DNA from 3 places in the Kitasatospora sp. NPDC059648 genome. Region 2 is predicted to be linked to each of the others. Evidence: riboswitches for the same ligand, from Rfam matches in the RefSeq annotation. Region 2 holds a riboswitch; each other region holds the start of a gene.

Region 1 (9,443 bases), on a different contig from region 2:
GATGAAGACACCCAGGTTCAGGGTGTGGCCCCACAGGCTGATCTCCCAGCCCGGCATGACGCGGATCAGGCCCTCGGAGAAGCCCATGTACCAGTCGGGCTGGGCGTCGGTCGACACCTGGTCCGGGCGGTACGGGCCGTACGCCCAGATCGGGTTGATCGTGGCGATCGCCGAGATGGCGGCGATGATGCCGAAGACCAGGAAGAAGAAGCCACCGGCCTTGGCCATGTAGACCGGCATCAGCGGCATGCCGACGACGTTCTTCTCGGTCTTGCCCGGGCCCGCCCACTGGGTGTGCTTGTGGTAGAAGACCAGGATCAGGTGCGCGACCAGCAGGCCGAGCATGATGCCCGGGATCAGCAGGACGTGGATGGTGAAGAACCGCGGCACGATGTCGTGGCCGGGGAACTCGCCCCCGAACAGGAACATCTGGATGTAGGTGCCGACCAGCGGGACGGCGAGGATCGCGCCTTCCATGAAGCGGATACCGGTGCCCGACAGCAGGTCGTCCGGCAGCGAGTAGCCGAAGAAGCCGTCGAACATGCCCAGGACCAGCAGCAGGAAGCCGAAGACCCAGTTGATCTCACGCGGCTTGCGGAACGCGCCGGTGAAGAACACGCGCATCATGTGCACGAGCATCGCGGCCACGAAGACCAGGGCGGCCCAGTGGTGGATCTGGCGGATCAGCAGACCGCCGCGGACCTCGAAGCTGATGTCCACCGTCGAGGCGTACGCCTCGGACATCCCGATGCCCTTGAGCGGCACGTACGAGCCGTTGTAGACGACCTCGGCCATCGACGGCTTGAAGAACAGCGTCAGGTAGACACCGGTCAGGATGATGATGACGAAGGTGTAGAGGCAGATCTCGCCCAGCATGAAGGACCAGTGGTCCGGGAAGATCTTGCGCAGGTTGGCCTTGGCGAGGGAGTAGATCCCCAGCCGGCCGTCCGTCCAGTCAGCCGCGGCCTCCCACTTGTTGGCGGGGTTGGCACGCGTGCTGGAGGGCTTGGCGGCACCGGTCGTGGTGCTGCTCGCGCTACTCATCGAGCACGCTCCCAGAAGCTCGGGCCGACGGGCTTCTCGAAGTCGCCGGTGGCGACCAGGTTGCCCTTGTCGTCAGTGGTGATCTTCAGCTGCGGCAGCGGGTGGCCGGCCGGGCCGAAGATGACGCGCGCGCCGTCCGCCAGGTCGAAGGTCGACTGGTGGCAGGGGCAGAGCGCGTGGTGGGTCTGCTGCTCGTACAGGCTGATCGGGCAGCCGACGTGGGTGCAGATCTTGGAGTAGGCGAGGATCCCCTCGAAGCCCAGGTCCTTGGACTTGTCGTCCTTGATGTCCTCCGGCGCGATGCGCACCAGCATCAGGGCGTCCTTGGCGATGCGCTGCTGGAAGTCCTCGTCGTGGGTGCTCAGACCCTCCGGCATGGCGAAGGTCAGCGAGCCGACCACGAGGTCCTCGGGCTTCATCGGCTGCATGGTGCTCATGTTGACGAGCGCCAGCGGCTTGGCCGGGGTCGCCTCCTTCCAGCCCGTCTCCTGGAGCTTCTTCTCCGGCAGCGGGCCCAGGTCGCGGAGCAGGACCACGCCGGAGAGCGGGACCAGCGCCATCGACCCGATGAGGGTGTTGCGGATCATCTTGCGGCGACCGAAGCCCGACTCGGCGGCACCGGTCTTGAACTGCTCGATGACGTCGTTGCGGACCTCGTCGGAGGCCTCGATCGGGTGACGCTCGGACGGCATCTCGACGTCCGACATCAGGGTGCGGGCCCAGTGGACCGCGCCCGCGCCGATCATGAACAGCGCGACGCCCAGGGTCAGGCCGAGCGCGAAGTTCAGCGCGCTGACGTGACCCAGCGGGAAGATGTAGACGATCTTGTCCGGGTCGATGGCCACGTACGAGGCGATGAAGCCGATGGTGGCGAGCATCGAGACCACGAACATCAGCGAGACCTGGCGCTCGGCCCGCTTGGCGGCCCGCTCGTCGATGTCGGTGCGACGGGGCTCGTGGGCCGGCAGGCCCGGGTCGGCGAACGGGTTGCCGTGCTCGGCCACCTCGCCGGCGGAGCCGTGCGGCTCCGGGAGCTTCTCTTCTGACATGTCGTGGCTCATGACTTCTTGGCCTTGGTGGTGTGGGCGGCGACCCAGATCGCGACCGCGATGAGCGTGCCGAGGCCGAAGATCCAGCCGAACAGACCCTCGGTCACCGGACCGAGGCTGCCCAGGGTGAGACCGCCGGGGTTGGGCTCATCGTTGGTGGTGTGGCGGACGAAGGCCACGATCTGCTTCTTCTGCTCCTCGGGCATGGTGCTGTCCGGGAACGACGGCATGTTCTGCGGGCCGGTCTGCATGGCCTCGTAGATGTGCTTGGCGTCCACGCCCTCCAGCGACGGGGCGTACTTGCCCTTGGTGAGGGCACCGCCCTGGCCCGCGAAGTTGTGGCACTGGGCGCAGTTGGTGCGGAACAGCTCGCCACCCTTGGAGATGTCCTGGGGGTCGGTCGAGTTGTACTGCTCCGGCTTCGGCGCGATCGGGCCGGGGCCGAGCGAACCGATGTACGCGGCGAGCTGGTCGATCTCGCTCTGGGTGTAGATCTTCGGCTTGCGCGGCACCTGGGCGCCGGGCTGCTGGGCCGGCATGCGGCCGGTGCCGACCTGGAAGTCGACGGCGGCGGTGCCGACGCCGACCAGGCTCGGACCCTCGCTGCTGCCCTGGCCGTTGATGCCGTGGCAGGAGGAGCAGCCGACGGCGAAGAGCCTCTTGCCCTCATCGATCGCGAGCGACTGCGCGGCGACGTCGGCCTGCGCCTTGTCGGCGGGCGCGAACGCGGCGTACAGCCCCCCGGTTGCCGCCAGGGCGAGAAGTAGGACGACCAGCGCCGCCAATGGGTGGCGCCGTCGTGCGGAGAGCTTTTTCACGGAATAACCCCGGTGTCAGGATCTGGTCGACTGGTGGGTGCACCCGGCGGCCGGTCTGGCCGGCACGAGGCTGCCTGTCCAAGGCTGCGCGCGCGGTCGGTCGGTGGGAGCGTCGGCACCGGCAGAAGCGGCCCGTCGCCGGTGAGGGCGGGGGCCGCAGCCGGTGGCCAGCGACCTGATCAGCTGGTTACTTGATCAGGTAGATGGTCGCGAACAGGCCGATCCACACGACGTCGACGAAGTGCCAGTAGTAGGACACGACGATCGCGGCGGTGGCCTGCTCGTGCGTGAAGCGCTTGGCTGCGTACGTCCGTCCCAGGACCAGCAGGAAGGCGATCAGACCGCCCGTCACGTGCAGACCGTGGAAGCCGGTGGTCAGGTAGAACACCGTGCCGTACGGGTCGGAGGACAGCGAGAGGCCGTCGTTCTTGACCAGCTCGGTGTACTCGTAGACCTGGCCGCCGATGAAGATCGCGCCCATGAAGAACGTGAGGGCGAACCACGCGCGGAGCTTCTTCACGTCACCGCGCTCGGCGGCGAAGACGCCGAGCTGGCAGGTGAGCGAGGAGAGCACCAGGATCGTGGTGTTGATCGAGGAGAACGTCACGTTGAGGGCGTGCGCCTTCTCGGCCCAGAACTCGGCTCCCTTGACGGAGCGGAGCGTGAAGTACATCGCGAAGAGCGCCGCGAAGAACATCAGCTCGGAACTGAGCCAGACGATCGTTCCGACGCTGACCATGTTCGGTCGATTGACCGATCCGTGCGCGTGCCCGGTTTCTGTTGCTGTTGCTGTCGCCACGACGGACATTATGTCGGTCCCTTATTCCGTCTTCACGTCGGGGGGTGTCCCTCGGAGTGTCCGGTGCGTGCGGTATGCCCGCTTGGAGGGCGACGGGGTGCCCGCACGGGGGCTGAGCAGCGGCGTGTCCCTTTTCTGACGGTTCCTCGGGCGGGCCCGCCACCCCCTTGCCCGGTGCGTCGTCGCACGGGCGGCGCAGTGCCGGGTGTAGGGGAGAGGGTGCCGCGTCCGCCGTCCGGGTGGACCGGCGGGGTCCGGGTGACGGGCCGTCCTCCGGGTGGGTGAGCCGTCGGCGGGGCGGCTCGGGGAGGAACGTGCGCGAGGGGGACCGGCGACGGGGGAAACGGGAGTAGCATCCGGGTCAGGTGAACGTGGTCCGGATCACACTTGAGGGAGCAGGGCCCATGGCGTACACGACCGACGAGACGCTCACCGTCCTCGTCTACAGCGACGACCGCAACACCCGCGAGCAGGTGCTGACGGCACTCGGCCGCCGGCCCGCCGAGGATCTTCCGGAGCTGTCCTATCTGGAGTGCGCGACCACCCCCGCGGTGATCAAGGCACTGGAGAAGGGGGGCATCGACCTCTGCGTGCTGGACGGCGAGGCGGTCCCGGCCGGCGGGCTCGGCCTCGGGCGCCAGCTCAAGGACGAGATCTACGGCTGCCCGCCGGTGCTGGTGCTGATCGGCCGGCCGCAGGACTCCTGGCTCGCCGCCTGGAGCCGGGCCGACGCCGCGATCTCCCACCCGGTCGACCCGGTGGCGCTGGCCGGAGCGGTCGCCACCCTGCTGCGGGCCCGGCTGGAGAAGCGGGCCCCGGTCGCACGCTGAGCGCTGTCGTCTCACTCCTGGAGAGGGCCGGGGCCGGGCGCCCCGCCGCTCGATAGGCTGGCTCCATCCGTACGGACGTCCCCCGGCGCGGGGGAACCGACAACAGCTGGAGTCAGCCATGGTGAACGTGAACCCTGCGAACGGTGGTACCGACCCCGCGCAGGTGGTCCGCACCTGGCCGGACCTCCTGGCGGCGCTGTTGAAGGGGGAGGACCTCGACCGCTCCTCCACCGCGTGGGCGATGGACCGGATCATGAGCGGCGAGGCGTCCCCCGTCCAGGTGGCCGGGTTCATGGTGGCGCTGCGGGCCAAGGGCGAGACGGTCGACGAGATCGCCGGTCTGGTCGACGCGATGTACGAACACGCCGAGCCGCTGCACATCCCCGGCCCGGCGGTCGACATCGTCGGCACCGGTGGCGACCGGGCGAAGACCGTCAACATCTCCACCATGTCGGCGATCGTCGCGGCCGCCGCCGGGGCGAAGGTGGTCAAGCACGGCAACCGGGCCGCCTCATCCTCCAGCGGCTCCTCGGACGTGCTGGAGAAACTCGGGGTGGCACTCGACCTGTCGGCCCGGCGGGTGGCCGAGGTGGCCGAGGAGGTCGGGCTCACCTTCTGCTTCGCGGCGAAGTTCCACCCCTCCATGCGGCACGCGGCCACCGCGCGGCGCGACCTCGGCGTGCCGACCGCCTTCAACATCCTCGGCCCGCTGACCAATCCGGCGAAGGTCACCTCGCATGCCATCGGCTGCTTCGACACCCGGCTCGCCGGGCTGATCGCGGGCGTGCTGGCCCGGCGCGGGGCGACGGCGCTGGTGTTCCGCGGCGACGACGGGCTGGACGAGCTGACCATCACCACCACCTCGCGGGTGTGGGTGGTGCGCGACGGGCTGGTCACCGAGACCGCCTTCGATCCGCGGGACGTCGGCATCGAGCTGGTCGGCATCGAGACGCTGCGCGGGGCCGACGCCGCGTACAACGCCGAGGTCGCGCGCCGGCTGCTGGCCGGGGAGCGCGGGCCGGTGCGGGACGCCGTCCTGCTGAACACGGCGGCGGCGCTGGTCGCGATGGACCTCGGCGACGCGCCGCTGACGGAGCAGCTCGCGGCCGCCATGGTCCGGGCGGCCGAGGCGATCGACTCGGGCGCGGCGCAGGACCTGCTGCGGCGCTGGTCGGAGGCCACCAGCCGGATCTGAGGCGGTGGTTGAGGGCCCGGGCCGATGCGTCGGCGCCGGGTCCGAGCGCTCCGGAGGTGGGCGGGCGAGAACACCGTCCGGATGGTGGATACCTGTTTGACCGTCCGACGGACCCGACCTAGAGTCTTCGCCAGGTCATGAGTGACAGCGCGAAGCCCCAGCTGGCTGTCCGGCAACCCTCCGTCCGTGGCGGGGTGCCCTGGGTGAGGACCGGGTCGCCGGGCAAACCGTCCGTGCGACAAGCGCGGACACCGGACGACGAGCACTCCCGGGGTCCCTCACCCCTAGAAGGAGTGCACCCTCATGTCCGTCTCCCTCGATCTCCACGCTCCGCTCGCCGTCCTCGGCCACGACGTCCAGGTGCCGCTCGCCAGCGGAGAGAAGGTCGGTTACGCGGCGCTCGACTACGCGGCCAGCGCGCCGGCGCTCCAGCGGGTCTGGGACGACGTCGCCGCCTACGCGCCGTACTACGGCAGCGTGCACCGGGGCGCCGGGTACCTCTCGCAGCTGTCCACCGACCTGTTCGAGCAGAGCCGCCGGACCGTCGCCGAGTTCCTCGACCTGCGCGAGGGCGACCAGGTGGTCTTCACCCGCGCCACCACCGACTCGCTCAACCTGCTGGCCTCGGCCGTGCCGGCCGGCACCCGGGTGTTCGCCTTCGAGACCGAGCACCACGCCTCGCTGCTGCCCTGGGCGCACGCCGGGCTGGAGGTCGGCTACCTGCGGGCGCCGCGCTCGCGGGCCGAGGCGGTGGCTGCGCTGGAGGCGGCGCTCGCCGCGGCGCCCGAGGGGCCGAAGCTGCTGTGCGTCACCGGCGCCTCAAACGTGACCGGCGAGCTGTGGCCGGTGGCCGAGCTGACCGAGACCGCGCACCGGTACGGCGCCCGGGTGGTGCTGGACGCCGCCCAGCTGGCCCCGCACCACCGGGTCTCGGTGCGCGAGCTGGGCGTGGACTGGATCGCCTTCTCCGGCCACAAGCTGTACGCCCCGTTCGGCGCCGGGGTGCTGGCCGGGCGGGCGGACTGGCTGGACGCGGCCGAGCCGTACCTGGCCGGCGGCGGGGCGACCCGGACGGTCGCCCGGGAGCCGGACGGCTCGGTGGCGGTGCAGTGGCACACCGGCCCGGCCCGGCACGAGGCCGGCTCGCCGAACGTCATCGGCGCCTACGCGATCGCCTCGGCCTGCCGGGCGCTGACCGAGGCCGGCTTCGACGCGCTGGAGGCCCGGGAGCGGCAGCTGGTCGATCGGCTGACGGCGGGGCTGGCGGAGATCCCGGAGGTCAAGGTGCTGAACCTGTTCGGCGAGGGCTCCGCCCGGGTGGGGGTGCTGTCCTTCGTCGTCCGGGGCTGGAACAGCTCGCACTTCTCGGCCGCGCTGTCCGCCGAGTACGGCATCGGGGTGCGCGACGGGCTGTTCTGCGCCCACCCGCTGGTGCGGACGCTGCTCGGGGACGAGGACGTGGCGCCGTCCGAGTGCGGGGCGCCGGAGCCCTCGCTCCCGGGGGAGCGCAGCCTGAACGCGATCCGGGTGAGCTTCGGGGCCGGTACGCCGGACGAGCACGTCGAGCGATTCCTGACCGCCGTCCGCGAGCTGGTCACCGACGGCGCAGCGTGGAACTACCGCAACGAGGGCGGCCGTTGCGTCGCCGACAGCCGCCGCTAGGGCGTGATCGGAAAGACACGCTCCAGGGCGGGACTACTCGTCCAGGCCGAGGGCGAAGGCCGCTTCCAGGTCGTGCTGGGAGTAGGTGCGGAAGGCGATCTGGGTCTCCGTGTGGGCCACGCCCGGGACCTTGTTCAGCCGGCCCGGGATGACCTCGGCCAGGTCGTCGTGGCGGCGCACCCGGACCATCGCCACCAGGTCGTAGCCGCCGGTCACCGAGTACACCTCGCTGACCCCCTCGATCGCGGCGATGGCCTCGGCGATCTCCGGGATGCGGTCGACACTGGTCTTGATCAGGACGATGGCGGTGATCACTGTTCAGCGCTCCTTCGTGGGGTGCGGCCAGCGTATCGGGCCTCGACCGGGGCGTCTCGGGGGGTGTCCGACCATGGTGCAGGCGTAGAGGAAGCCGGCCGAGAAGCCGATCACGTGCACCAGGTAGGCCACTCCGGGACCGGCCGAGTGCACCGACCACCACTGCAGGGCGAACCAGAGGCCGAGCACCAGCCAGGCGGGGAAGCGCAGCGGGAGAAAGAGGAGCAGCGGCACCAGGGTGGTCACCCTGGCCCGCGGGTGCAGGCGCAGGTACGCCCCGAGCACGGCGGAGATCGCGCCCGAGGCGCCGATCAGGACCCGCGTGGAGCCGGGGGAGTGCGCCTCGGCGAGCGCGAAGCCGTACGAGGCGAGGCTCCCGGCGGCCAGGTAGAAGAGGAGGTACCTGGTCCGGCCGATCCGCCGTTCGACGGTGGGGCCGAAGACATGGAGGAAGAGCAGGTTGCCCAGCAGGTGCAGCCAGCCGGCGTGCAGGAACAGCCCGGTGAGGGCGGAGACCGCCGGGCGCTTGCCCGGGGTGGGGGAGGCGGGGCAGCCGGGGACCGGGTCGGGGCCCGCGGCCAGCTGCTCGGCGGTGAGCGGGTGGCCGGTCAGCAGTTCGGCGGGGACGGCGCCCCAGCGCTGCTCGTACCGCTGCTCGGCGCAGATCCGGGCCTGGCCGGTGCCGTACAGCGGGTTGAGACCGGCGGCCGGGCCGAGCAGGAAAAGCAGGGTGTTGACCGCGATCAGGGCGTAGGTGACCGCCGGTGCGGGCACCGCCGGGCGGTCGCCCCGCGCTTCCGTGTGGTCGGGGGCCGCGAGCGCCATGCGGCCAAGCATCCCTCCGCGCGCGGCAGGTGACACGGCGGTTTACGGCAGGTGGGCTAGCCACCGTGTTCCGGCAACCGGTGGTCGGGGTGGTTGCCCCAGGCAATAGGCTGGGGGCGGGCAATCCCGTCTCCCGCCGCCGACGCCGGGGCTCCGGGGGGAGCGCCTAGCCCACCCAGGGACCAGCCGAGAGGATCCCCAATGACCGTCCCCGCACTGACCGCCGAGACGCGCTGGCGCTGCACGCTGTGCGGCAACCTCACCCGCTTCGACGTGACCCGCACCGCGCGGGTGACCGAGTTCCTGCACTTCGACCTGGCCGGCGAGTCCGAGGTCGAGGAGACCGAGGTGCTCAGCGAGACGATCGAGTCGGTGCGCTGCCGTTGGTGCAACGCCGTGGACCAGGTCGAGCTGGTGGCCCGCCCGGGCGCCGAGGGCGCGGAGACCCCCGCCGAGCAGGGCTGACCCCGCGGGTGCGGTGGGCGGTGAGCGACGCGGCCGCCCACCGCACGGGACAATACAGACAAGACGCACGGAGCGTGACGACAGGGGCGGCCGCGAGCCGCACCCGCTGGACCAGGATCGGAGCCGAGGACGTGGTGGACGCAGCGAGGGAGCCCGGCGAAGCGCAGGGGCTTCAGCCCGCTGCGCAGGCACCGGAGCCGGCCGCCGGGACGGTCCCGTCCGAGACCGCCGTGTCGGAGGGCGCCGCCGCTGGTTCCGGTGCCGCCGCTTCCGGTGCCGCCGCGGAGCGCGTGGTCGAGAAGCTGGACCGGCCGCTGCCGGAGGGCGTGCGCCGGCGCGTGGTCGGGCTGGCCTCCGACGCGCTGGGCGGGCTGCCGCCCGCGGAGCTGCCGCAGAGCCTGCGTCAGTACGTCAAGTTCACCCCGGCGCGGCGGGCCAAGT
Region 2 (9,443 bases):
ATCTGCTCCGGAGGCACCCGTCAGCGGGTGAGGGTCGGGACGGCGCCGCACTCGGCGTGGTCGACGCGGACGCCGGGCAGGCCGCGGGACCAGGCGGCGGCGAGGGCTGTGAGCTGGGCGCGGGTAAGTGGGGCTGGACCGAGGCCGATCGGGAAGTGGGTGCGGCCGTCGCGGGAGCGGTAGGGGTGGGGCCAGGCGTGGAGGTGGGTGGCGCCGGCTTCCTCCAGGGCGGTGAGCAGGGTGCGGAGGCGGCCGCGGACAGGGCCCGCGGACTCCTCGTCGGCGCTGATCACGGCCCAGGCGGCGTGCCGACGGTGCAGCGGGGGCGGGGTGAGCAGGGCGGGCCAGGGGTCGGGGTCGGTCGTGGTGAGTTCCCAGGCGCGGTAGAGCTCCTCGGTGAGCAGGTCGCGGGTGTCCGGGCCGACCTGGGCGGTGCAGCTGCGGACGGGGGCGGAGGGGGTGAGGACGGTCAGCGGGGCGGTGCTCCGGTCGGTGAACTCGCCGGTGAGGGCCACCGGTTGACTCCAGTTCCAGGAGGCCCAGGTTTCGGTGAAGCGCTGGAAGAGGCCGTCCTCGGTGGCGTTGGTGGCGTTGGTGGCGTTGGTGGCGTTGGTGGCGTTGGTGGCGTTGGTGGCACTGGAGGCATCGGAGGCGTCCGAGGCGGACAGGACGGTGCGTGCGGCGAGTACCGACCAGGCCAGCGAGGGCAGTTGCCCGAACGGCGCGCCGTCCAGGCCGCGTGCCCGGGCCCAGGCCTTGACCTGCCGGGCCAGCCGGACGAAGCGGGGGTGCTGCTTCCCGAGCGCCGACAGGATCGTCTCGGCGTCCGTCACGGCGCTCAGCGCGACGGCCGCCGCCTCGCCCAACTCGGCGCGCCGGGGCACGGCTTGGGCGGGGTCGAGGTTACCGGTGAACACCAGGGCGAGGTCGACGGCCAGCCCGTCCGTCTCCAGTCGCAGCCCCGGCACCCGGGCGCCGCGCACCGCCCGCACCTGCCGGGCCTGCGGCACGGCGGCCGTCACCCGGGCCAGCACCCCGGCCAGGTCGGCCGGGCCGGGGAGTGCGGCCACCAGGTCCAGGTCGCCGCCGTCCAGCTGGCAGCCCAGCCGACGCGAGCCCACCGTGTGGACGACGCCCTCGGGCAGCGCCGCGGCGATCCGCCGCGCCAACCCGGCAGCGGCGGCGGTGCGTTCGGGGGATTCGGTGCGCAGCGACACCACCGGTTCCTCCGGCAGCAGCCGCACCTCACCCGTCCCCAGCGCGACCACCGCGCGCGGGCGCATCGGCTCGTCGCCCCGGCGGGAGAGCACCGTGAGCTCGCCCACCCGGGCGTCCATGCCCGTCAGTCGGGCCGCGCAGTCCGCGGCCACCCGCTGCGGGTCGGCGCTGCGCCCGAGGCCCAGATGCGGGGTGAAGCCCTCGGCGCGGCCCCGGCAGCGGGGGAAGCGGCGTTCGAGGGCGTGCCGGAGTGCGGCCCAGGGCTCGGGCGCGGCGGCGGCCGGATCCAGCCAGACGGTGGCGTCCTCGCGGTGGCCGAAGGTGTGCACGCCGTCCAGCCGGGCGGTGAACGGTGCGACCTCGGCGGCGGCCGCGCCGAGCAGCGGCAGAGCGCGGTCGAACGCCGACTCCGGGACGAAGCCGAAGAGCAGGTTGACGTGCGGGGGCCAACGCCGGATCTGGGGGTCGTGGGCGGCGCGCAACTGCTGGATCGGCGGCCAGAGTTCCTCGGGCGGCAGCCAGGCGACGGCGGTCCGGGGGGTGGGCGCGGCGTCCAGCGTCTCCGGGGAGGAGGCGTCGCCGAGGGTGAGGTCGACGGCCACGCCGTAGTGGTCGGAGGGGTGAAGTCCGTCGGGGCCCGGCCGGTCGCCGAGCAGGGCGGCTGCGGTGGCGCGGGCGCGGTCGGAGCGGTGCAGCACGCGGTCGATCCGGCCGGGCCGGCCGGTGAGCGAGGAGACGGCGGCGAGCGGGTTGACGGTCGGGTCGAAGGTGGGGGTGTCGTCGGCCGGGCCGTACACCTGGGTCCAGGCGTCCCGCAGGCCGAGGGAGGCGGCGGGGCCGTCCGAGCCGGAGCGGGCGTCGTTGAAGTCCCCGAGCAGCAGCAGCTCGCCCTCGACGCCGGCCAGTCCCTCGGCCAGCCGGGCCAGTTCGGCCTGGCGGCGGGCGGGGCCGTCCGTCGAGTGGTCGCTGCTGAGGTGGACGGAGGCGACGGTCAGCGGGCCGTCGGCGGTCCGGACGGTGACCGCGATGACGGCCTTGTGCGGGCCGAGGACGTGCCGTCCGGCTTCGAGCACCGGGAGCCGGCTGAGCAGCAGCAGTCCGTACTCCGCCACCTCGCCGCCGGACGGGTCGCCGGCGAGGGTGTAGCCGCCGCGGACCCAGGGGGCGGCCAGCAGCTGGTCGGCCAGCGCCGGTTCGACCTCCTGGAGGGCGATGACGTCGGCGCCGGCGGACTCCAGCTCGGCGAGCAGCCGCGGTCGGCGGCGGGCGGTGGCGATCCGCTCGGCGTCGTAGCGGTCCCACAGGGTGTTCCAGGTGACCACGCGCAGGCTGTTCGAGTCGGCTCCGTCGGTGGGGGTCTCGCGGGGCTGCCATCCTCCGTCCGGCCGCCAGGCGTGCGGGGTGACGGCGGTGAAGAAGGGCGAGGGGAGACGGCGGGGTTCGGTGCGGCGCCCGGCCTCGGTGGTGTCCAGGACGTCCACGCCGGTGGTGCGGTCCCACACCACGACGCCGTCCGCCTCGACCCAGCGGACCCGGTGCCAGGGGACCTCGCCGGAGGCGGCGAAGGCCTCCAGCGGGACGCGCTCGGTGCGGTCGTCGCGCTGGCGCACGCCCAGGGTGAACCGGGCCGGGTCGAAGCGGGCGTCCCAGCGGATGCGCTGGCAGACCTGTTCGATGGGGCGCATCACTCCTCCTCGGAGTCGAGCGTGCCCGCCGTGTCCTCCACCGTGCCACCCGGGCCGACGTACCAGGTGCGGTGCGCCTGACCGGGGTGGGGCGGGCTGAAGCGGTGCAGTTGGGCGGTGAGCACCTCGGACGGCACCGGGTGCGGGCGGACGGCGTTGCGGCGCAGCAGTTCCTGCTCGCCGACCAGCAGGACCACCTGGGTGACCAGGGCGTCGCGGCGCCGGGCGATGCCGTGGACGTGGGAGCGCTGCTCGCGGTTGAGCGAGGTGGCGTCCCAGACCACGGTGGCGGCCGGGTCGGCGAGGGCCGCCTCCAGCCGGGCCAGGCCGGTGCGCAGTACTTCGGGGTTGTGGCGCTGGTCGGCGCGCGAGCCGAGGGCGGCGCGCAGGTCGTCCAGGCTGATCCGGGTGGAGACACCGGGCAGTGCGGCGGCGAAGGTGCTCTTGCCGCTGCCGGACGGGCCGCTCAGGTGGACCAGGCGGGGGAAGCGGCCGTTCCGCCAGCGCCAGGTGGCGGCGACGGCCTCCTCGACCGTGGTGATCCGGCCGAGGGCGTAGGCGTCGCGGGCCTGGGCCCAGCAGCGGTCGGCGGCGTCCGGGTCGAGGCCGGCCAGGGCCTCTCGCAGGCCGGTGCGCAGCCAGGCCAGCGGGTCGGCGTCGAGCAGCCCGGCGTCCTCGGCGTGCAGGGCGGACCAGGCGACCTGCTCGCGCTCGGCGGGCCCCGGGGCGGCGGTCGCGGCCACCGCGTGGAGCACCCCGAGGTCGGTGGCGGTGGCGAGCCGGACCAGGCCGGTGCGACGCTCCTCGTCCGGGTACGGGTGCTGGAGGCCTGAGTGGAGGGCGACGAGGTCGGCGACCCGGCGGGCCAGCGGCAGGCCGAGGCGGTCGGCCAGTCGGGGGGCGAGCTGGGGTGCGGCCGGTCGGGGGGCGAGCTGGGGTGCGGCCTGGTCCCGACGGATGGTGCGCAGCGCGGTGGCGAGCACGCCGGAGAGCCGGGCGTCGCCGGTGCGGCCCAGCTCGTCCAGCCGGGCGGACACGCCCGCCAGCTCCTCTTCCGGGCAGTGGAGTTCTGGAAGCCCCAGGGCTTCGGCCAGCAGCGGGAGTTCCGGCAGCCGGCCGGAACGCACGTCCCAGAGCGCGGCGTTCGGGCCGAGGCCGTTCTCCACCACGGCGGCGTGCATCCAGTGGGTGTCGGTGCGCACGTGGTGCGGGCGGACCCACTTGGCGATCCGTCCGCCGAACTCGGTCCGGGAGAAGCCCCGGACCGTCCGGACGACGTAGCCCTCCTGCCGGTCCAGGTCCAACCGCAGGGCACGCAGCGCCCGTTCGTCGTAGTGCCCGCGCCACAGCACCCGGGGCGTCGGGATGCCGAGGCGCCGCAGGAAGCGGACGGTGTCGTCCCAGTCGAGGCAGCGGTCCTGGTCGGTCCAGACCGAGAAGCCGTGGAACCAGCTGTCCAGGTCGGTGTACGGGATGGAGTGCCGGGCGAACAGGTTCTCGCCGCAGACCCGCCAGCCGGCCGGGATCCGGGGGCCGACCCGGCTCTGCAGGCCCTTCACCCAGGCCCGGGACGGGTGGTGGGCGGAGTCCAGCGAGCGGGCGTGCAGGCCGTCGGCGTAGAGCGTGGTGTTCTCGCCGTCCAGCTTCTCGGTGACGACGACCTCCGACCCGGCCAGGCCGGAGAGGTCGCCGGTCCTGATGTCGTCCGCCGCAGCCCCCGGTGACCAGGGGAGATGCGGCGTCCGGGGGTAGTGCACACGCATGTCCGGCTCCCCGTACGTCCTTGATCCGGCGGACACTGTAGGAGCGGACGGAAGGGACGGGCCACCGAATATCGGACTGCCGTGCGGCTCAGTCGATGCGGTGCTCGCGCCAGAAGGGCGTCAGGTCGACGGAGGTCGCGGCCTGGGCGGCGGCCTTGAAGTCGGCCGTGGTGGAGACGCCGTACCAGTGCGCGCGGGCGTAGTCGTGCAGCAGGGTGGCCATGGTGTCCGCGCCGATGAGGCGGCGCAGTTCGTGCAGGGCGCAGGAGCCGTGGTCGTAGATGACCGGCACGTAGCGGTCCGGGTGGGTGTCCCAGTAGCTCATCGGGTTGGTGAGGCGCTCGTCCGCGGTCCGCCAGGGCGTCCTGGCGGTGCAGCCCTCGCCGGTGTCGCCCATGGCGACGGCCATGGCGTACTCGGCGAAGGACTCGTCCAGCCAGGGCGCGCGGTACTGGTCGTCGCCGACGATGCCGTACCACCACTGGTGTGCCAACTCGTGGATCACGGCGGAGGGCCGGATCCAGTCGAGGACGAAGCCCGGGTACTCCATGCCGGCGAAGTCGAACCGGTTGTCGAGCACCAGCGCCAGGTCACCGTACGGGTAGGCGCCGTAGCGGGCGGAGTGGGCGTCGATGGTCCGCAGGGACAGGTTCAGCATGTCCTGGGCGTCCTTGGGGGCGATGTCGGCGACCGAGTACACGGTGATCCGGACGCCGTCCGCGGACCGGCCCTCGATGCGGCTGAACGGGCCGGCGGCCCAGGCGAATTCGCGGACCTTGCGGGCGCCGATCCGAGTGACCGTACGGCCGGGCCCGCCGGGGGCGTCGACGGCGGCGCCGGTGGCGGGGACCAGCAGGTCGGTGGGGTGGTCGAGGGTGACGGCGAAGTCGGAGCTCAAGCCGTAGAAGGACTCGCCGAGCTCCGAGTACGGGTCGAGGTGCCAGCCGGCCTGGTCGCGGACGGCGAGGACGGGCAGGGCGTTGCCGACGAAGCTGAAGGCGCCGTCGCGGCCGAAGCGGTCGATGCCGCTCGGGACGTCGACGGAGAGGTCGAACTCGACGGTGCCGGAGGTCCCTTGGGGCAGCGGGCGGGGGAGGGGGACGCGCAGGGCGGTGCAGTTGACCTCGTAGTGGTCCTTGGCGTCCTGGACGTCCTGGGCGTTCGGAGTGTTCGGGGTGCTTCGGGTGGCCTGGACGGTCTGGGTGGCGTTCAGACCGGTCACCCGGACGGACGGGTTCGCGCAGCCGCCGCGGAAGTTGTCCCAGAGGCGCAGGTACACCTCGCCGAGGGGCTCGGGCGAGACGTTGCTGAAGGTGATCCGCTCGTGGCCGCGCCAGTGTGCGCCGGTGGTGTCGCTGCTCAGAGCGACGGTGTAGGCGGGGGTGCCGGGGGTGCGCGTCGGGTCGGTGGCCGTGGCAGTGGCAGCGGCAGCGGCAGTGGCATGGCCGGGTGGGGCGGTGGCCGCCGTCAGCAGTATGGCGAGGACGGCGAACAGGGGGTGGAGGCGTCGCACGCCGTGGTCTCCTGTCGTTGGATGAGGGAGCGGTGGGGAGGAGCAGGGGTGGTGCCGGGCGGGGCGGCGGCGGACGGTCCGGCGGGCGGCGCGCCGAGCTCGACGGTGAACATGCCGAGCACCTCGCGCAGCCGCCGTTCCACCTCCTCGATCGAGTCGCCCACCACCCGGACGTACCCCGAGGCGTTGTCCGAGGCCCGCCGGGCGGCGACCGAGTCGCCGACACCGATCTTGAGAACGGCCTCGACCACCCAGGGGACACGCACCAGCTCCTCCGGAGGAGTGATCCGCCGGACCGTGCCCGCGCGGGGCAGCGGCAGCAGCAGGCTCCCCGCGCACCGTCGCGCGGCGTAGTGGAGGTCGGGCCGGGTGCCCCGGTAGACGTCGCGCACCCACCTGACCTGTCGACCGCTCAGGTGGGCAGTCGGGCCAGCCGCGCGAAGCGGTGGGCGACGTCCTGGCGCGGCTCGCTCGGGTTGCAGAAGGTGGTCGGTCTCGCCGGCAGTCCGCTCACCCCGACCGGTCGTCCACCAGGAGCAGCACCGGCCCACCGGGAGCGCCGCAGGGCGCCGCGGTCACTCCTGTCACGAGGTCACCGTCCCGAACCCGCCCGCATCAGCGACTGCTAACCACCCCACCAGGTGAAGTTGGTCGTCGGCGGATTGACGAAGGGCGGCCCAGGCATCGGCCCGGTCACCTTGCCGTGCCCGCAACACGCGGGCAGGAACGTCCCTGCACGCCGCAGGCGCCGTGCCGGGCTGCAATGGGCGCCGACCCGGGCCGAGCGCCGACCGCACACCACAGGAGGGGGCCGCCCGATGGAGCAGCCGACGACCGCCGACACGGATCCGGTCCGCGTACTGGAGACCTCGGGCGACGACTACCGCCGGGCCTTCGACCTCTTCCTCGCGGGCACCGACGAGAAGCCCCGCACCCATGCCCGGCTGGGCGAGATCGCCGCCTCCCTCCCGCGCCGCCGGGTCCTGCTGGACCTCGGCGCCGGGGACGGCCGCACCACCGCGTACCTGGCCCGGTACTTCGACCGCACGATCGCCGTCGAGCCGAGCGCGGCCATGCGTGAGAAGCTCACCGCGGCCTGCCCGGACGCCCTGCTCCTCCCCGAACCGCTGGACCGCGCCGCCCCGCCCGAGCCGGGCGACCTGGTCCACCTCTCCCACGTGCTCTACTACGTCCCGGAACCGGACTGGTTCCCCACCGTCACCCGCGCCCTGGACTGGACGGCCCCCGGCGGCGTCCTCCTGGTCGTCCTGCAGAACCCTGACAGCCCCTGCATGCGGATGGCCGCCCACTTCACCGGCGTCCACTACGACCTGCGTCCCCTCCTCGACCGCCTGCGCGTCCGGCACCCGTCCCACGGCTACGCCCTGGAGACCCTCGCCCTCCACTACCGCACGTCCCACCTCGCCGAAGCCGTCGACGTCGCCGAGTTCATGGTCAACGTCGCGGACCTCGTCACCCTCGACGCCCGCCCGACCAGGGGCGCCCTCACCGCCTACGTCCGGCAGCACTTCGCCCGGCCCGACGGCGGCTACGCCATCGGCCACTCCCAGGACATGCTGATCGTCCGCCGCGCCCGGGCGTGACCGGCCCCTCGCCGAGGTCGGGTGGGCGCGGGGTGTGCGGTCCGGGGAGAAGTTTGGCGGGGCGCCCGGGAAGTCTTGTATGGTTCGTCGCGAATCATCCAGAGGGGTGGAGGGACCGGCCCTACGAAGCCCCGGCAACTCCCCGTTCGATCCGGCGTCCGAAGTACGCGCCGTGCCGTCCGGGATCAGTGCCAACTCCGGCCTGTCGCCAACGTGGCGCGGGAAAGATGAGGAGACACGGTGCTCTCTGTGCTGTCCTTCGCCCGGGCGCTTCCCGCCCAGGCCCTTTCGCGTACCCGTCTCGTGTCCGGCGCAGGTAATCGGCCGCTTCCGCAGGCCTGTCCTCGCTGACCACCCCGCTCCCCGCCCCACCGGAGCGCCCGTGTGCCGGACCAACCCGCGGCCCACGGGATTCGAGACTGGAGTACCCGTCCATGGAGAACGTGGAGAACACGAGCGGCGTCGGCGTGCTCGACAAGATCACCTCGATCCTCGGCACCCTGGAGGCCGGTCCGGCCACCCTGGCCGGACTCGTCGACGCCACCGGCCTGGCGCGGCCGACCGCCCACCGGATCGCCGTCGCGCTGGAACACCACCGCCTGCTCGGCAGGGACACGCAGGGCCGGTTCGTCCTCGGTCCGAGACTCGCCGAGCTCTCGGCGGCCGCCGGTGAGGACCACCTGCTGGCAGCGGCCGGCTCGGTCCTCACCCAACTGCGCGACCTCACCGGCGAGACCGCCCAGCTCTACCGCCGGCAGGGCGACGTGCGGATCTGCGTGGCGGCGGCCGAGCGCCTCTTCGGGCTGCGCGACACCGTCCCGGTGGGCCTCGCCCTGCCGATGAAGGTCGGGTCCGCGGCCCAGGTCCTGCTGGCCTGGGAGGAGCCCGAGCGCCTCCACCGCGGCCTCCAGGGCGCCCGCTTCACCGCCACCGCGCTGAGCGGTGTACGGCGCCGCGGCTGGGCCCAGTCCATCGGCGAGCGCGAACCCGGGGTGGCCTCGGTGTCCGCACCCGTGCGCGGCCCGTCCAACCGGGTGGTCGCGGCGGTGTCCGTCTCGGGTCCGATCGAACGGCTCACCCGCCACCCCGGCGCCCGGCTGTCCCAGGCCGTCGTCGAGGCGGCGGCCCGGCTCACCGAGGCCCTGCACCGGTCCTGACCGGCAGCCCGGTGTCCCTACTCCTCGTCGAGCAGGGCGGCGAACCGCGCCAGCGGATCCCCGGTGAACGGGCGCAGCGCCGGGGCGAGGAGGCGCGCGCCGGGGAACCGCAGGCCGCCCAGGAAGGCGAAGCGGGTGGTGCGGTCGCTCTCCGGGCGGGCCGCCATCCCGCCGAGCACCAGGCGGCTCTGCATCAGGCACCAGCCGGGTGCGAGGTCGATCCTGAACGCCGCCCGGAGCCGGGTGCGGCCGTGGATCCGGGCCTGGAGCGAAGCCGCCGACAGCGAACCGGAAGGTGCGGGGCGGACGAGTCGCACCGTGCGGACGTCGGGGATCCAGAGCGGCATCGTGCGCTCCAGGTCCTGGGCGAGCGCCCAGACCCGCTCGAACGGCGCGTCGAGGACGGTCTCGCCGATCCGGGCCGCCCCCGGCGCGGTCGCGGCGATCACGTGCAGCCGCCGGACCGGGTCGAAGTCGGCGACGGGCCACTGCGGCATCGGGGT
Region 3 (9,443 bases), on a different contig from region 2:
AAGTTCCTGTCCTTCGTGTACACCAAGGACTACCAGCTGAAGTTCGACGAGCAGTACAACCTGCTGCCGGTCACCCAGGACGCCTTCAGCCAGATGTCCTCGGACCCCAAGCACGCGGACCTCAAGCAGTTCGCGGTCGGGCTGTCCAACGCGAGCTTCTACCCGTTCGGGGACCCGGCCTGGGGCGAGGTCAGCAACCGGATCAAGGCGGGGATCGCGCAGGCGGTGACCGGGGATCCGAAGCAGGTGCTCGACGGGCTGCAGGACGCGGCGGTGAAGGAGGCGGCCCGGGTCCGGAAGCAGTAGCGGACCCGGACCGGTTTCGGCCGGTTTCGGCCGGTCCGGTTTCGGTCAGGGGAGGGTGATCGCGTAGGCCTTGCGGAGGGTCTCGTGGACCGTCCAGGTGGTGCGGTCGCCCTCGCGCAGGACGGCGCAGTCGCCGGGGCCGACGGTCAGGGTCGGGCCGCCTTCGACCTCGATGGTGGCCCGGCCGCTGAGCACCACGAACATCTCGTCCGCCTCGACGTCGGTGACCACGCCCGGGGTGATCTGCCAGATGCCGCGGAGCTGGCGGCCGTCGGGGGACTCGGAGAGGACCTTCCCGGTCACCTCGGGCGTGCCGGAGACGACCTGGGACGGGTCGAGGGGTTCGGGGGTGAGGTCGGCGGCGGGGATGTTCAGGGCGAAGCTCGTCATGAGGGCGACCGTAGTGCGGCGGGGGCGGGTGTGCGGGGCGCAGAGTGTGTCGGGGTTCGGCGGGAGAATGACACTCCGTAGGTCCGTGGGGGATGCGCGGAGGTGTTTTCGGTGGGTGAGCTGAGTGAGCGGGACCGGGCGGTGCTGGCGCTGGAGGGGCGGCAGTGGCGGACGGCGGGGGCCAAGGAGCGGGCGATCCGGGAGGAGTTGGGGCTCTCCTCCACTCGGTACTACCAGGTGCTGAACGGGTTGTTGGACCGGGAGGAGGCTTTGGCCTTCGCTCCGGTGTTGGTGAATCGGTTGCGGCGGGTCCGGGAGGGGCGGCGGGCGGCTCGTTGACGAGGAGTGGGGGTGGGGAGGTGGGTGGTGGGCGCGCGGGAGGAGGCGGGGGCGCCGACCGCGTGGGTGGGCCGGGGATGGGGGTATGGGGGGTGGTATGGGTTTTCAGGAGATGTTCGTGCCGGCCACTGATGCCGGGCGGGATGGGTTGAGGGCGATTCTGGCGGGGCCGGGGGAGGCGGTGGTCGCGCTCGACTTCGATGGGACTTTGGCGCCGATCGTGGCGGATCCGGGGGCGGCGCGGGCGCATCCGGGGGTGGTGGGGGCGTTGCGGGGGTTGTCGGCCGTGGTGGGGGCCGTGGTGGTGGTGACCGGGCGGCCTGCGGAGGTGGCGGCGGAGTTCGGGGGGTTCGCGGGGGTGCCGGGGCTGGTGGTGTTGGGGCACTACGGGGCCGAGCGGTGGGAAGGGGGCGTGGTGACGGCGCCGGAGGTGCATCCGGGGGTGGCGGGGGTGCGGGTGGCGTTGCCGGGGGTGTTGGCGCGGGTGGGGGCGCCCGAGGGGACGTGGGTGGAGGACAAGGGGCGCTCGGTGGCGGTGCACACCCGGCGGACGGGGGCGCCGGAGGAGGCGTTGGAGCTGTTGCGGGCTCCGGTGGGGGAGTTGGCCGCCGAGTACGGGTTGGTGGTGGAGCCGGGGCGGCTGGTGCTGGAGCTGCGGCCGCCGGGGGTGGACAAGGGGGCGGCGCTGACCGGGTTCCTGCGGGAGCGCGGGGCGCGGTCGGTGCTGTACGCGGGGGACGACCTGGGGGATGTCGCGGCCTTCGCCGCGGTGGAGAAGCTGCGCGGGCAGGGGCTGGCCGGGCTGCTGGTGTGTGCCGGCGCGGTGGGGGACGCGCCGGTGCGCGAGCTGGCCGACCGGGCGGATCTGGTGGTCGACGGGCCCGAGGGTGTGGTGGAGCTGCTGAGTGCCCTGGGGGAGGCGGTCAGAGGGCGTTGAGCTGGTCGAGGAACCACTGCTGCGGGGGGAGCGCGGTGGCCGCGGCGGCGAGGCGCTTGGTGCGGTCGGCGCGTTCCTCCGGGCTCATGGCGAGTCCGGCGTGCAGGGCTTCGGCGGTGGCGATGACGTCGTAGGGGTTGACGGTGAGGGCGTCGTTCCCCAGCTCGGCGTGGGCGCCGGCCTCGCGGGAGAGCACCAGGGCGCAGCCGTGGTCGGAGACCACGGGGACCTCCTTGGCGACCAGGTTCATGCCGTCCCGGATCGGGTTGACGAGTGCCACGTCGGCGAGGCGGTAGGCGGCCAGGGAACGCGGGAAGTCGTCGTTGACGTGCAGGACCAGGGGTTGCCAGGTGGGGGTGGCGAACTCGTCGTTGATCTCGTCGGCGAGGCGCCGGACCGCGGCGGTGTAGTCGCGGTACTCGGCGAGGTCGGTGCGGGAGGGGTAGGCGAAGGCGATGTGCACCACCCGGTCGTGCCATTCGGGGCGGGTGCGGAGCAGGTGCCGGTAGGCCTGGAGGCCGCGGACGATGTTCTTGCTCAGTTCGGTGCGGTCGACCCGGACGATGGTGCGGCGGTCGCCCACGGCGGTGCGCAGGGCCGCGAGGCGTTCGTCGACGTCGGGGCGGTGGGCGCGCTCGCGGAGGAAGTCGGCGTCGGCACCGAGGGCGTGGACGCCGAGGTGCGTGGTGCGGCCCTCGTGGGTGACGGTGAGCTGCTCGTGGTCGACGGTGGCCCCGAGGAGGTCCTCGCAGCAGGCGGCGAAGGAGCGGGCCCAGCGTTCGGTGAGGAAGCCGGCCCGGTCGGCGCCGAGGATGCCGGTGAGGACGGCGCGCCCGACGTCGTCGGGGAGCAGCCGGTAGTACTCGGGCGGGGCCCAGGGGGTGTGGGAGAAGTGGCCGATCCGCAGGTCGGGGCGGGCCGCGCGGAGCAGGGCCGGGGTCAGGGAGAGGTGGTAGTCCTGGACCAGGACCGCGGCGTTCGGGGCGGCTTCGGCGGCCAGGGCGTCCGCGAAGGCGCCGTTGTACGCCTGGTAGGCGGCCCATTCGGTGCGGAAGTCGGCGTCGAAGGAGGGCGCGGTGGGGGTCGCGTAGAGCAGGTGGTGGACGAACCACAGGGTGGAGTTGGCGACGCCGTTGTAGGCGCGGGCGAAGGTCTGCGGGTCGATGCCCAGCATCCGTACGGCCTGGCCGCCGACGTCGTGCCCGGCGAGGTCGAGGCGGCCGTCGGGGGCTTCTCCCGCGGCTCGGCGGTCGGCGTCGCCGAGGGCGGCGCAGACCCAGACGGCGTGGGGGTCGGCGATCGCGGAGAGGCCGGAGACCAGCCCCCCGCCGCCCCGGCGCAGGGTCAGCGTGCCGTCGGCGGCGGTGCTGAACGACACCGGTCCCCGGTTGGAGGCCACCAGGACGGGGGCGGTGCCGGTCGCACTCGAACATTCGGTCGATGAATCGGCCATGAGTCCTCTTTTTGGGTCTGCCCGTTCACCCGTTAGGGCGGAATTCGAGCGTACGGCGGAGCGGAGGGCGGCGCAGCCGTACAGTCGGAGACCTGCAGGACGCAGCGTTCAGGGCTTGGCCGTCGTGAGGATCCGCAGGGGCCGAGGGGGAAGCCTCCTCGGCGAGGACTGCGTTGTCGTCGCGAGGCGGAGGAGTCACGGTGGGGATGTTGCCGGTTGGCGGACATCGCAAACCAACCGCCGGGGCAACCGGCGAAACCGCAGCAGCCGCACTGCTCGGGTCCGTCACCCGTCGGTGCGGCGCTTCGCGTATTCGGGGACGGTGCGCATCGGGGGGCGCTCCAGGGCCGTCACGGGGTGGGTGTGGGCGGCGAAGGAGCGGGTTTCCGGGTCGCGGGTGAACTGGGTGAGGTGGGGGTGGACGAGGTCGGCGGAGGCCTTGAGGCGGTGGGTGCGGTCGAGGCGTTCCAGGGCGGTGCGGTAGATGGTGGCGGCCATCCGGCCGAGAGCCTGGCCGTCCTGGTGGCGGTGGTGCCGGACGCCGACGTCGACCTGGGCCAGGGCGTCCAGTCCGGCCAGGTCCAACGCGTCGACCAGCAGGCCGAGTTCGACGCCGTAGCCGGTGGGGAAGGGCAGCCGTTCGAGCAGTGAGCGGCGGGCCGCGTACTCGCCGCCGAGCGGCTGGACGAAACCGGCGAGTTCCGGCCAGTGGAGGTTGAGCAGGGGGCGGGCGACGAGTTCGGTGACCCGGCCGCCTCCCGCCGGGACGATCGCGCCGGACTCGGTCTCCAGGGGGCGGTCGTACATGGCCTTGACCAGTTGGATCTCCTCGTCGGTCAGCAGCGGGCCGATGATGCCGGAGACGAAGGCCGGGTCGAACTCGCGCAGGTCGGCGTCGACGAAGCAGACGATGTCGCCGCGGGTGACCAGCAGGGAGCGCCAGAGCACCTCGCCCTTGCCGGGGACGGCGGGCAGCCGGGGGAGGATCGCGTCGCGGTGCTCCACCCGGGCGCCGGCCGCGGCGGCGACGGCGGCGGTGTCGTCGGTGGAGCCGGAGTCGACCACGACGAGTTCGTCGACGAGGGGGATCCGCTCGATCAGCTCGCGGCGGATGGTGCGGACGATGTCGCCGACGGTGGCCTCCTCGTCGAGCGCGGGGAGGACGACGCTGACGGTGCGGCCGGTGCGCCGCTTGGCGTCCAGCAGGGTGTGCACCGGCCGGTCGGCCGCGCTCCACGAGCGGCGGCGGAGCCAGGACGCCGCCTGCGGGAGGAGTGCGGGGGTCGGTTCGGCGGGCACGGTGACTCTCCTCGGCGGGCTGGGTGGAACGGGCCATCTCGCTTGGCGGACGGTCCCTTTCGGGGCGGACGCCTTCGGATACAGTCTTCGTACAGCGGATGGACCTTTGCACGCCGGGGTCGCCGCTGAACCATAACTTCACATGCTCATCCAGAGGGACTGAGGGAACGGCCCGTTGACGTCCCGGCAACCTTCTCGCTCGGCTGTCGTCGACAGGCCCCGGCGGGACAGGTGCCAATTCCGGCCCGTGGTGCGACCGCGCCACGGGGAAGATGAGGAGAGAGGCCTCCGCCATCATGGCTATCGACACCGCCGCACCCTTTTCCGTCGACCTCGGCCCCGCCGCCGCGCTGTCCTGTCGGGAGTGCGGCACCCGCTTTCCGCTCGGCCCCAGCTTCGCCTGCCTGGAGTGCTTCGGGCCGCTGGAGATCGCCTACGAGTTCGGCGGTGAGGGCGCCGAGGAGCTGCGCAAGCGGATCGAGTCCGGCCCCGCGTCCATCTGGCGCTACGCGCCGCTGCTGCCGGTTCCGGCCGACGTGGCCTCGAAGCCCAACCTGAACCCCGGCTGGACCCCGCTGGTGAAGGCGGACAACCTGGGGCGGGAGCTCGGGTTCACCGCGCAGCTGCACGTGAAGGACGACTCCGGCAATCCGACCCACTCGTTCAAGGACCGGGTGGTGGCCTGCGCGATCGAGGCGGCCCGGGCGTTCGGGTACACCACGCTGTCCTGCTCCTCGACCGGCAACCTGGCCGGCGCGGTGGGCGCGGCCGCGGCCCGGGCCGGGTTCCGCTCGTGCGTCTTCATCCCGCACGACCTGGAGCAGGGCAAGGTCGTGATGGCCGGGGTGTACGGCGGTGAGCTGGTCGGCATCGACGGCAGCTACGACGACGTGAACCGCTTCTGCTCGGAGCTGATCGGGGACCCGGCCGGCGAGGGCTGGGGCTTCGTCAACGTCAACCTGCGGCCGTACTACGGCGAGGGCTCCAAGACGCTGGCGTACGAGATCTGCGAGCAGCTGGGCTGGCGGCTGCCGGAGCAGATCGTCGTCCCGATCGCCTCGGGCTCGCAGCTGACGAAGATCGACAAGGGACTGCAGGAGCTGGTCGAGCTGGGCCTGGTGGAGGACCGGCCGTACCGGATCTTCGGCGCCCAGGCGGAGGGCTGCTCGCCGGTGTCGGCCGCGTTCAAGGCCGGCCGGGACGTGATCAGGCCGGTGAAGCCGGACACCATCGCCAAGTCGCTGGCGATCGGCAACCCGGCGGACGGCCCGTACGTGCTGGACATCGCCCGCCGGACGGGCGGGGCGGTCGAGGACGTCACGGACGCGGAGGTCGTGGCGGCGATCCGGCTGCTGGCCCGGACCGAGGGCATCTTCGCCGAGACCGCGGGCGGGGTGACGGTCGGCGTGCTGAAGAAGCTGGTCGAGACCGGGCAGCTGGACCCGGCCAAGGAAACCGTCGCGATCAACACCGGCGACGGCCTGAAGACGCTGGACGCCGTCTCCGAGGCCGGGATGACCACCGTGATCCGCCCGACGCTGGACTCCTTCCGCGCCGCCGGCCTCGCGTCCGCCTGAACCACCCCACTCCCGCTAGGAGAGCCATGAGCGCCAACGTCCGCATCCCCACCATCCTGCGCACCTACACCGGCGGCGCCGCCGAGGTGACCGCCGAGGGCGCCACCCTGGCCGAGGTCATCGCCGACCTGGAGCAGAACCACGCGGGCATCTCCGCCCGCATCCTGGACGACACCGGCAAGCTGCGCCGCTTCGTGAACGTGTACGTGAACGACGACGACGTGCGGTTCGACGAGGGCCTGGCGACCGAGATCAAGGACGGCGCGAGCATTTCGATCATCCCGGCGGTGGCCGGCGGCTGCTGAGCCGTTCCCGGCCCGTTCCGGCCCGCTCCGCGGCCGCCCGTGCGTACGGAATTCCACTCTCCGTACGCGCGGGCGGCCGCTTGCATTTCGGCGGGAATATTCCGGGTCCAGTCGGAGTAGAGTGTGGCTCGGCTGGGAAAAGGGCGTCCCCTCCCGGCTCGCGGGGCGCTTCGCCCGAGGGTGTCCGGACGCTGGGACCGGCCCGTCAAACATGTCAGGCAGATGTCAGAATTCCTGCGGGCATTTGGGTAATTCGTCCGCTATGTCCGGCGCGGAATGCCGAGTTCCTCCCGATTTGTTCGGTGTTGTCACTTGACGGGGCTGCGGAATTCCCGGCGGTTGACCCTGTTGCAGAGGGCGTCGATCCGGATACATTCAGCGGCGGTCGACGTAATCACCCGCTCACGGAAGCCGTCCGGGGTTCCCGTGCGGAGGATTGCGGCGTGCACGGCTGCGCTCAGGGGGGGTTCCCCGGGCCGGCCTCCAAACCAGACCCGGGCCCGCGACCTGCGGGACCGTGAAGGGCCAGCACAGCACTAGGGGAGTTCGGAATGGCTCAGGGCACCGTCAAGTGGTTCAACGCGGAGAAGGGCTACGGCTTCATCGCGGTCGACGGTGGTGCGGACGTCTTCGTCCACTACAGCGCGATCCAGATGGACGGCTACCGCACCCTCGAGGAGGGCCAGCGGGTCGAGTTCGAGATCTCCCAGGGACAGAAGGGCCCGCAGGCGGACATGGTCCGCGCGGCGGTCTGACCCCTTCCGAATCCAGGAGCTCGGCCCGGCCCTCGGCTGGTGACCACTCGTTTCTCGACGGGCCCGTACGACACGCGTCGTACGGGCCCGTTCGCGTTCCCCCGCGGGTTCGCACGGGAGTCGGTGCGGGCCCGGACGACGGCTCGCGGGTTGCCGATTGGGCTTGCACTCGACCACCCGGAGTGCTAATCATTGGCGTTAGCACTCACAGTGTGAGAGTGACAGCGGACCGGGTCGGTGAGGCTCCGGGGAGCGGCAGGGGAATGGACCTCCGCGCACCAGGGCCGTCCGTCGCGGGCACCCCTTGGTCCGAGCAGTCGACCGTGTCCCGGAGGACCACTTCTGATGGCCAAGATCATCGCCTTTGATGAGGAAGCTCGCCGCGGCCTTGAGCGTGGCATGAACCAGCTCGCCGACGCAGTGAAGGTCACGCTCGGCCCCAAGGGTCGCAACGTCGTGCTGGAGAAGAAGTGGGGCGCCCCCACGATCACCAACGACGGTGTCTCCATCGCCAAGGAGATCGAGCTCGAGGACCCGTACGAGAAGATCGGCGCGGAGCTCGTCAAGGAGGTCGCCAAGAAGACGGACGACGTCGCGGGTGACGGCACCACCACCGCCACCGTGCTCGCCCAGGCCCTGGTTCGCGAGGGTCTGCGCAACGTCGCCGCCGGCGCCAACCCGATGGCCCTGAAGCGCGGCATCGAGAAGGCCGTCGCCGCCGTCTCGGACCAGCTGCTGGCCCAGGCCAAGGACGTGGAGACCAAGGAGCAGATCGCCTCCACCGCCTCCATCTCCGCCGCCGACACCCAGATCGGCGAGCTGATCGCCGAGGCCATGGACAAGGTCGGCAAGGAAGGCGTCATCACCGTCGAGGAGAGCAACACCTTCGGCCTGGAGCTTGAGCTCACCGAGGGCATGCGCTTCGACAAGGGCTACATCTCCGCCTACTTCGCCACCGACCTGGAGCGCATGGAGGCGACCTTCGAGGACCCGTACATCCTCATCGCCAACTCCAAGATCGGCTCGGTCAAGGACCTGCTCCCGCTGCTGGAGAAGGTCATGCAGAGCGGCAAGCCGCTCGTCATCATCGCCGAGGACGTCGAGGGCGAGGCCCTGTCGACCCTGGTCGTGAACAAGATCCGCGGCACCTTCAAGTCCGTCGCCGTCAAGGCCCCGGGCTTCGGCGACCGCCGCAAGGCCATGCTCGGCGACATCGCCATCCTCACCGGTGGCACGGTCATCTCCGAGGAGGTCGGCCTCAAGCTGGAGAACGCCGGCATCGACCTGCTGGGCACCGCCCGCAAGGTGGTCATCACCAAGGACGAGACCACCATCGTCGACGGTGGCGGCGACAGCGAGCAGGTCGCGGGCCGCGTGAACCAGATCCGCGCCGAGATCGAGAACAGCGACTCGGACTACGACCGCGAGAAGCTCCAGGAGCGCCTCGCCAAGCTGGCCGGCGGCGTGGCCGTCATCAAGGCCGGCGCGGCCACCGAGGTGGAGCTCAAGGAGCGCAAGCACCGCATCGAGGACGCCGTCCGCAACGCCAAGGCCGCCGTCGAGGAGGGCATCGTCGCCGGTGGTGGCGTCGCCCTGCTGCAGGCCGGTGTCGCCTTCGACAAGCTGGAGCTGGACGGCGACGAGGCCACCGGTGCCAACATCGTCAAGGTCGCGCTGGAGGCCCCGATCAAGCAGATCGCGACCAACGCCGGCCTGGAGGGTGGCGTCGTGGTGGAGAAGGTTCGCAACCTCCCCGCCGGTCACGGCCTGAACGCCGCCACCAACGAGTACGTCGACCTGGTCGCCGAGGGCATCATCGACCCGGCCAAGGTCACCCGCTCCGCCCTGCAGAACGCCGCCTCCATCGCGGCGCTGTTCCTCACCACCGAGGCCGTCATCGCCGACAAGCCGGAGAAGGCCGCCGCGGCCGCCGGCGGCGGCATGCCGGGCGGTGACATGGACTTCTGATCCTGATCGCTCCGATCGGGTCGGTTGACTCCTCGTCCGTGTGGGCGGCTCCCTTCGGGGGGCCGCCCACGCGGCGTTTCCGGGCCGCGGGGGTTTCGCGAGAGGATGGACGGA

Evidence for each region. A riboswitch is a leader RNA that binds a small molecule or an ion and turns the genes downstream of it on or off. The one in region 2 is predicted to bind S-adenosylmethionine.
Region 1: linked by a shared signal. The riboswitch ahead of ACFV1W_RS11780 (aminotransferase class V-fold PLP-dependent enzyme) and the one ahead of ACFV1W_RS20905 (IclR family transcriptional regulator) in region 2 are both predicted to bind S-adenosylmethionine.
Region 3: linked by a shared signal. The riboswitch ahead of thrC (threonine synthase) and the one ahead of ACFV1W_RS20905 (IclR family transcriptional regulator) in region 2 are both predicted to bind S-adenosylmethionine.

Annotation. Positions count from the first base shown of each region.
Region 1 is NZ_JBHWDU010000014.1:57,889-67,331, forward strand. It holds gene ACFV1W_RS11750 (cytochrome bc complex cytochrome b subunit) at 1-1,044, opposite strand, end outside; gene ACFV1W_RS11755 (Rieske 2Fe-2S domain-containing protein) at 1,041-2,093, opposite strand; gene ACFV1W_RS11760 (c-type cytochrome) at 2,102-2,911, opposite strand; gene ACFV1W_RS11765 (heme-copper oxidase subunit III) at 3,099-3,719, opposite strand; gene ACFV1W_RS11770 (hypothetical protein) at 4,115-4,540, shown strand; gene trpD (anthranilate phosphoribosyltransferase) at 4,659-5,735, shown strand; SAM riboswitch class IV at 5,869-5,986, shown strand; gene ACFV1W_RS11780 (aminotransferase class V-fold PLP-dependent enzyme) at 6,039-7,397, shown strand; gene ACFV1W_RS11785 (Lrp/AsnC ligand binding domain-containing protein) at 7,431-7,712, opposite strand; gene ACFV1W_RS11790 (rhomboid family intramembrane serine protease) at 7,716-8,537, opposite strand; gene ACFV1W_RS11795 (hypothetical protein) at 8,739-9,002, shown strand; gene ACFV1W_RS11800 (NYN domain-containing protein) at 9,293-9,443, shown strand, end outside.
Region 2 is NZ_JBHWDU010000033.1:64,792-74,234, reverse strand. It holds gene ACFV1W_RS20930 (RNA repair domain-containing protein) at 21-2,903, opposite strand; gene ACFV1W_RS20925 (RNA ligase family protein) at 2,903-4,666, opposite strand; gene ACFV1W_RS20920 (M1 family metallopeptidase) at 4,755-6,179, opposite strand; gene ACFV1W_RS20915 (hypothetical protein) at 6,134-6,571, opposite strand; gene ACFV1W_RS20910 (class I SAM-dependent methyltransferase) at 6,998-7,783, shown strand; SAM riboswitch class I at 7,875-8,017, shown strand; gene ACFV1W_RS20905 (IclR family transcriptional regulator) at 8,227-8,940, shown strand; gene ACFV1W_RS20900 (hypothetical protein) at 8,958-9,443, opposite strand, start outside.
Region 3 is NZ_JBHWDU010000001.1:67,657-77,099, forward strand. It holds gene ACFV1W_RS00335 (extracellular solute-binding protein) at 1-306, shown strand, start outside; gene ACFV1W_RS00340 (cupin domain-containing protein) at 352-696, opposite strand; gene ACFV1W_RS00345 (DUF3263 domain-containing protein) at 808-1,035, shown strand; gene otsB (trehalose-phosphatase) at 1,148-1,972, shown strand; gene ACFV1W_RS00355 (trehalose-6-phosphate synthase) at 1,959-3,425, opposite strand; gene ACFV1W_RS00360 (glucosyl-3-phosphoglycerate synthase) at 3,711-4,724, opposite strand; SAM riboswitch class I at 4,868-5,003, shown strand; gene thrC (threonine synthase) at 5,021-6,301, shown strand; gene ACFV1W_RS00370 (ubiquitin-like small modifier protein 1) at 6,328-6,606, shown strand; gene ACFV1W_RS00375 (cold-shock protein) at 7,158-7,361, shown strand; gene groL (chaperonin GroEL) at 7,707-9,329, shown strand; gene ACFV1W_RS00385 (hypothetical protein) at 9,443-9,443, shown strand, end outside.